DNA from 2 places in the Anaerospora sp. genome. Region 2 is predicted to be linked to the other one. Evidence: a T-box and tRNA genes for the amino acid it is inferred to sense, from the RefSeq annotation. Region 2 holds a T-box; the other holds one or more tRNA genes.
What was found. The T-box of region 2 lies ahead of RTR76_RS02750 (valine--tRNA ligase). A T-box ahead of a tRNA ligase gene usually reads a tRNA of that ligase, here a tRNA-Val.

Region 1: it has a tRNA-Val gene. The T-box ahead of RTR76_RS02750 (valine--tRNA ligase) is inferred to sense a tRNA for this amino acid. The anticodon was not compared.

The regions. Positions count from the first base shown of each region.
Region 1 is NZ_DALZUO010000001.1:14,361-17,774, forward strand. It holds gene sfsA (DNA/RNA nuclease SfsA) at 1-408, opposite strand, end outside; gene RTR76_RS00075 (TMEM165/GDT1 family protein) at 524-1,186, opposite strand; tRNA gene RTR76_RS00080 (tRNA-Phe) at 1,441-1,516, opposite strand; tRNA gene RTR76_RS00085 (tRNA-Asp) at 1,521-1,597, opposite strand; tRNA gene RTR76_RS00090 (tRNA-Val) at 1,742-1,817, opposite strand; tRNA gene RTR76_RS00095 (tRNA-Glu) at 1,823-1,897, opposite strand; tRNA gene RTR76_RS00100 (tRNA-Lys) at 1,906-1,981, opposite strand; gene RTR76_RS00105 (DMT family transporter) at 2,131-3,036, opposite strand; gene RTR76_RS00110 (adenylosuccinate synthase) at 3,135-3,414, opposite strand, start outside.
Region 2 is NZ_DALZUO010000002.1:155,227-158,640, forward strand. It holds gene RTR76_RS02740 (lactate permease LctP family transporter) at 1-492, shown strand, start outside; gene tatC (twin-arginine translocase subunit TatC) at 693-1,472, shown strand; T-box leader at 1,543-1,760, shown strand; gene RTR76_RS02750 (valine--tRNA ligase) at 1,797-3,414, shown strand, end outside.

The DNA.
Region 1 (3,414 bases), on a different contig from region 2:
CTTAACTTCCACAACAAATCGTTCTTCTCCCCGGCTGAGCAACAGATCAATCCGGCTATCGCCAAAAGTTACTTCCCGGCCTGCTATACTCCATTCTTCCCACCCCGGAATACGCTTTTGCTGAATAAGCATTTCAGCAACCCGGTTGCTATAATGAGTATCGAGCATAACCGGTATCCCCTCACGCTCAATACCAATTACCTTAAAACGTGTCTTTTTCCCAATACCATCGTTCGCGGCCAAGTACATCCTTCGCCCCGGGAAAAGCAATTCCCACATCCGGCCGGGATTGGGCAGATGAGCCTCCACTACTTCATTTGCCAGCCGGCACTCTACAACAAACCGGTTAAGGCGCCGTAGATACTCAGCACAATATAACTCCGAATAAAAGGCTTCGTCCGTACTCATATACCCACCCTCCAATCGCTCTATATTTTCTGCTATTCAAGACTCTCTGCAGCATCCCTTTTTTCTGCTCACAATCCTTGCCAAATAAAAAACCGCCTATCGGCGGCTTTTATTTTTATTCTTCCACAGGCTGACCATCTTTACCCATTCGATTTACGACATAGATAAGAACCAGTACAAGCAGAACGGCCCCAATAATATTGGGAGCTGAAAGCAGGTATGCAGGCAAGGTTTGATACAACCCGGCAAAACCAAAGAAGATAAATATGATTGCTGATACCCATTTCACCAGTCTCTCGGGAATTTGCTTACCCAGCGTTACACCAATAATAATACCAATCGCATTTGCTACCATCATTCCTGCCGTGGTTCCCATCCACACAGGTATAAGCTGGTTGTATTTGGCAGCTAGCGCAACTGTAGCCAGCTGTGTCTTATCTCCCATTTCAGCAATAAAGAACGCAATAACGACAGTCCAAAAAGGACTATACTTATTAGACGCATCACAGTCTCCCATTTCGTCTCCCCTGATTGTCCATAAACCGAATACAATAAATGACACTGCTGCTGCAATTTGTATGTAACTCATTGGAATAAAGCGGGTTAAATAACTGCCGACCTCTACGGCCAGGTAATGATTAAGAATAGTGGCAACAAACACTCCCCCCAGCACCGTCTGCCAGCGGTATCGTGTGGCAAAACACATTCCCAGCAGCTGCGTTTTATCCCCCATCTCAGCTAAGACAACAAAAACAAATGACGTAATAAATGCTTCCATCTTTTAGAATCCTCCTTAAAAATAATAAAAAGCGAGACACTTTTAGTATGACCAAAAAGTCATACTAAAGGTCTCGCTAATTGGACGAATTAATCCAACGTTCACGCCAGACGCAAAAAATTGCGGCAGTATGTTGACGTGATCAATAAGCTACTCCCCTTTAGGGATTTAATATTACCATTATACTCTGTAATTATCATTTGTCAAGCAAATAAAAAACCTTACAAGCAACAGCTTGTAAGGTTATGGACAAATGGTGCCTCAGGGCAGAATCGAACTGCCGACACGAGGATTTTCAGTCCTCTGCTCTACCGACTGAGCTACCGAGGCAAAATGGCGACCCTGAACGGATTTGAACCGTCGATCTCCGCCGTGACAGGGCGGCATGTTAGACCGCTACACCACAGGGCCGCGAATGCGCCAGATTATAAACGCCCATCTGCGTTGTTACCCCTACGCACGCTTCGCTGGCCGTACCAACATGTACTGTCTGCGCTCGCGTGATCGGGATGCCTAGCATCTGGACATTTCTAATCCGTCGCTGGCTTGAAACATTGGTGGGCGATGACGGGATCGAACCGCCGACATCCTGCTTGTAAGGCAGGCGCTCTCCCGGCTGAGCTAATCGCCCGGGATTGGTGACCCGTAAGGGAATCGAACCCTTGATACCGCCGTGAAAGGGCGGTGTCTTAACCGCTTGACCAACGGGCCAGAAAAAATGGTGACCCACGATGGACTCGAACCATCGACACCCTGATTAAAAGTCAGGTGCTCTACCAACTGAGCTAGTAGGTCATGTCTGATGAGGTTTTTAGTATACAATATGCTGACATTATTGTCAACTTCTTTTTTACTAATCTCCTGCTCGCATGTCCAACCATTCGGGAACTTATTTAGTATAGCAGAACTGCTCCCAATGGTCAATAGGGCAAGCTGCAGGGAATTTATAGAATCTCTTTACTATTCTTGTTAGGCTTGCGGGTTAAACATAACCCCCAAAAGACAATAGCTGCTCCAACAAGCTGCAACAGGCCAAAAGGTTCGTCAAGCAAAAGATATCCCACGACAATTGCAAAGACAGGCGACAGATTATTATACAGTGATGCCGTAGCACTACCGAGCAGACTCACTCCCCAAATCCATAAAAAATTACCGATACACATGGCAAAGATGCCGGAATAGGCAGCACTCAGCCATGCCCCCTCCGATGTTTTGCGCCAGTCAACTTCTATCAGTTCAGGCATTGCGATCAGCGCAAACAGGATCATATTAACAAGAACTATCAAAGTCGTTGTTTGATAATACGAATAGTGAGCCGTTAATTCTTTAGAAAAGATGGTATAGTAAGCATAGCCAATTTGAGCTGCCGATAGTAGCAGCACTCCCATCATATGTTCCGAGGAAAAGCTCATCTCTCTGTCTGATCCCAAAACAATGAGCAGAATTCCGGCAAAGGACATTCCAATCCCGATGATCACAGACTTGCTCAGCACCTCTTCCAGCTTGAAAACCCGATTGAGAATTGCCACCCAAACCGGCAGCATTCCCAATATAAGGGAAGCATTTCCTGCTGAAGTCCGTTGAATCCCTAATGTAAAAAAGAATTGAAATACAAAAAAACCAAATATACTGACCTTTAGAATTTTAAAAATATCCCGTTTTTCAACCGGGCGGTACTGTTTAGATATCAGCAGAACCACTATAGCACAAACAAGCGCGATCATCATGCGGACTGCATTATATGACAGCGGCGGCAGACTTATTAAGCCAACCTTCATGATCGGAGGATTAATGCCCCATAAGAAGGCCACTGCCAGCAATACCAGTTCAGGCCGTATAACGGTATTCATAGTCCCCCTCCCCTTTCACCCCTTAATCCAAATAAAAATATAAGCAGGCCTGCAACAGTCTTTATTGCAAGCCTACTTACTTATTCATCAATTAAGAACTAAAACATATCGTGTAATATCATCGTCTGATCACGACGTGGACCAACCGAAACAATCCCGACCGCAATGCCAGTTACTTCGCTCAAGCGTTCCACATACCGGCGGCAATTAGCAGGTAATTCGTCATAAGTGCGTATGCCGCTGATTGTTTCTTCCCAGCCTGGCAATTCTTCATATACTGGCTCCACTTGTCCCAGTACTTTAAGACTAGCAGGGAATTCATTAATAATTTCACCTTTATATTTATAACCGGTGCAGATTTTCAAGGTTTTCAGACCG
Region 2 (3,414 bases):
TATAGTTTTGGCAGAGCATTTAACTGTCTTGGACGTACCATTGTGCAGCTGAAGTTTCCCATTGGTACGATTGCGATGATCTTGGGATTAGCCTATATCATGAACTATTCTGGCATGAGCTCAACTCTCGGTCTGGCTTTTACGGCCACTGGTTCCATGTTTCCTTTCTTTGCGCCTATCCTGGGCTGGCTGGGTGTATTCCTTACCGGTTCGGATACATCGGCGAATGCCTTGTTCGGTTCTATGCAAAAGACTGCAGCCGAGCAGATTGGCGTGGACCCACACCTGACTGTTGCTGCTAACTCATCAGGTGGTGTTACTGGCAAGATGATTTCTCCCCAGAGTATTTCGGTAGCAACTGCTGCAACCGGGTTAGTGGGTGAAGAAGGCACAATCTTCCGGTTTACAGTACTTCATAGTTTGGCGATGTTGTTATTTATGTCGGTGCTTACCTTACTTCAAGCTTATGCTTTACGCTGGATGCTGCCTTAACAAGGCGGAGAGATAACAGTCTGCCGGGTCTAATAGCCCGGCAGACTGTTTGTTTTTTCGAGCTTTGGTGTACCTACGAGCTTTTGTCAGAATTGTTTTTTACATGACCGGCAGGTATAATAGAAGAGAGCAAGAACAGTGTTTTTTATGCTGCCAGTAGCAAGTACGCTGTAGAAGTGAAAAAAAGTGAGGATACTATAATGCCAGAAACGATACCGCCAACTGCTTCCGAGGATTCGTCACGTCAGCTTGTTGCTGTTTCAGAAGCACCGGCTGAAGAAGTTAATGAAGCGGAAATGTCCTTAATTGATCATTTGCAGGAACTTAGACGCCGTTTAATTATTTCTATTATTGCCGTTGTCATATGCAGCGGTATTACCTACTTTTACTCAGAAGAACTGATTCATTTTATTACGGCACCAGCAGGTAAACTGTATTATATGAATCCGGCTGAAGCTTTTTTCACCTATTTAAAAGCCTCTTTTTTTGCGGGCCTGCTTTTAGCTTTGCCTGTGGTTTTGTACCAGCTATGGGCATTTATTTTACCGGCTCTTACCAGGCAGGAGCGTAAGGTTTCTTTTGTACTGGTGCCTTCATCAGTATTGCTGTTTTTTACGGGTCTGGCTTTTTCTTATTTTTTCGTTTTACCTGCAGGTATTAAGTTTTTTGTTGGATTTTCTACTGCTGAGTTACAGCCGCTCTTTTCGATAGGCCAATACTTTTCCTTTGTAGTCTCTTTCTTACTGCCCTTTGGAGTTGTTTTTGAATTGCCATTATTTTTGGTTGTTTTAGCTAAAATGGGAGTGATCACATCAGCGTATCTGATCGGTAAGCGAAAGATGATGCTAGTCATGTCTTTTGTTGTGGGAGCGGTCATCTCGCCTACTCCGGACGTTTTTTCGCAGACAATGATCGCCATTCCAATTCTTGTATTGTATGAGCTTAGTATTTTATTGGTAAAATACATATTGGGCAAATAATAACTGCTGCTGGAGATGGACATTCTTGACATAAGAGTTATGAATTGGTATGATAATGCCAATATAATAAAAAACGGCAATGACAGGAAAGAGTAGCGGCATACTCCCTCAGAGAGAGCGTCTCCCGGCTGAAAGGGCGCTTGGGAAAAAAGATGCTGCCAAGTCGTCCTTGAGCTGACAGGCTGAATGTAAGTAGGTTTGTCCGTAGCCGGCACGTTACGCCGTATGAGAGCCTGCTTATGCAGGAATATAGGTGGTACCACGGAAGCAAACTCTTTCGTCCTAATCAGGATGGAAGAGTTTTTATTTTAGGAGGAATTGATGATGGCTGATAATAATATTCCAACTGTTTACGATCCGCAGGCGGTTGAAGCTAAATGGTATAAGTTTTGGGAAGAGCATAATTTGTTCCATGCAGAGGTGGAGCCCGATAAAGATCCTTTTAGCATCGTTATTCCGCCGCCCAATGTTACCGGACAGTTGCATATGGGGCATGCTCTTGACAATACTCTCCAAGATATTCTTATTCGTTTAAAAAGAATGCAGGGCTATAACACACTGTGGATGCCAGGTACAGATCACGCTGGTATCGCAACACAGATTAAAGTAGAAGAAATGCTGCAGAAAAACGAAGGCTTAAGCCGCTATGATATTGGGCGGGAGAAGTTTATTGAACGCGTCTGGGAATGGAAGCACCAATATGGTGCACGCATCAGCGATCAGCTGAAAAGTCTGGGCGCCTCCTGTGACTGGAGCCGTGAGCGTTTTACAATGGACGAAGGCTGCTCGAAGGCTGTTCGTGAAGTATTTGTAAGCCTGTACGAAAAGGGCCTGATTTATCAGGGAAACCGTATCACCAACTGGTGCCCACGCTGTAATACCGCACTTAGTGATATAGAAGTGGAACATGAAGAAAAACCAGGTAATTTATATCATGTTCGCTATCCGGTAGAAGGAAAAGACGGCGAGTATGTGACTGTGGCTACTACAAGACCGGAAACAATTCTGGGGGATTCAGGGGTGGCTGTTCATCCCGACGATGAACGCTATTCGCGTTATGTCGGACATTACCTCATTTTGCCTTTGGTCGGACGGCGCATTCCTATTGTGGCTGACGAATACGTAGACCCTGCTTTTGGAACAGGTGCAGTTAAAGTGACTCCTGCTCATGATCCAAACGACTTCGATATGGGACTCAGACATAAGCTGGAGCAAATCGTCGTCATTAATCCTGACGGAACAATGGCCGCCGATACCGGTAAATATGCAGGGCTGGATCGCTATGAGTGCCGCAAACAACTGGTAAGCGATCTAAAAGAGGCGGGGAATCTTGTTGCTGTGGCTGAGCATACGCACTCAGTCGGACATTGCCAGCGCTGCACGACTGTTGTTGAGCCGTTAGTATCCAAGCAGTGGTTTGTCAAAATGGAGCCGCTGGTTAAGCCGTCAATAGAAGCAGTCACATCTGGCAGAATTAAATTTGTTCCTGAGCGCTTCACGAAGATATATATTAACTGGCTGGAAAACATTCGCGACTGGTGCATTTCCCGTCAGATTTGGTGGGGGCATCGTATACCTGCCTGGTATTGTGAGTGCGGTGAAACAATCGTTTCCCGTGATGCTGTTGCCGCCTGTCCAAAATGCGGTGGCAAAGTAGAACAGGATGCCGATGTACTTGATACTTGGTTCAGCTCAGCTTTATGGCCGTTTTCGACAATGGGATGGCCTGACAAAACGCCGGAGCTGGCACAATTCTATCCTACAAGTGTACTTGTAACCGGTTATGATATTATCTTTTTCTGGGTTGCCCGCATGATTACAATGGGGCTTGAATTTCAAGGTGAGATTCCCTTTCATCATGTCTTTATCCACGGCTTGATTCGCGATCCTCAAGGTCGTAAAATGAGCAAGTCCTTAGGCAATGGGATTGATCCCTTGGAAG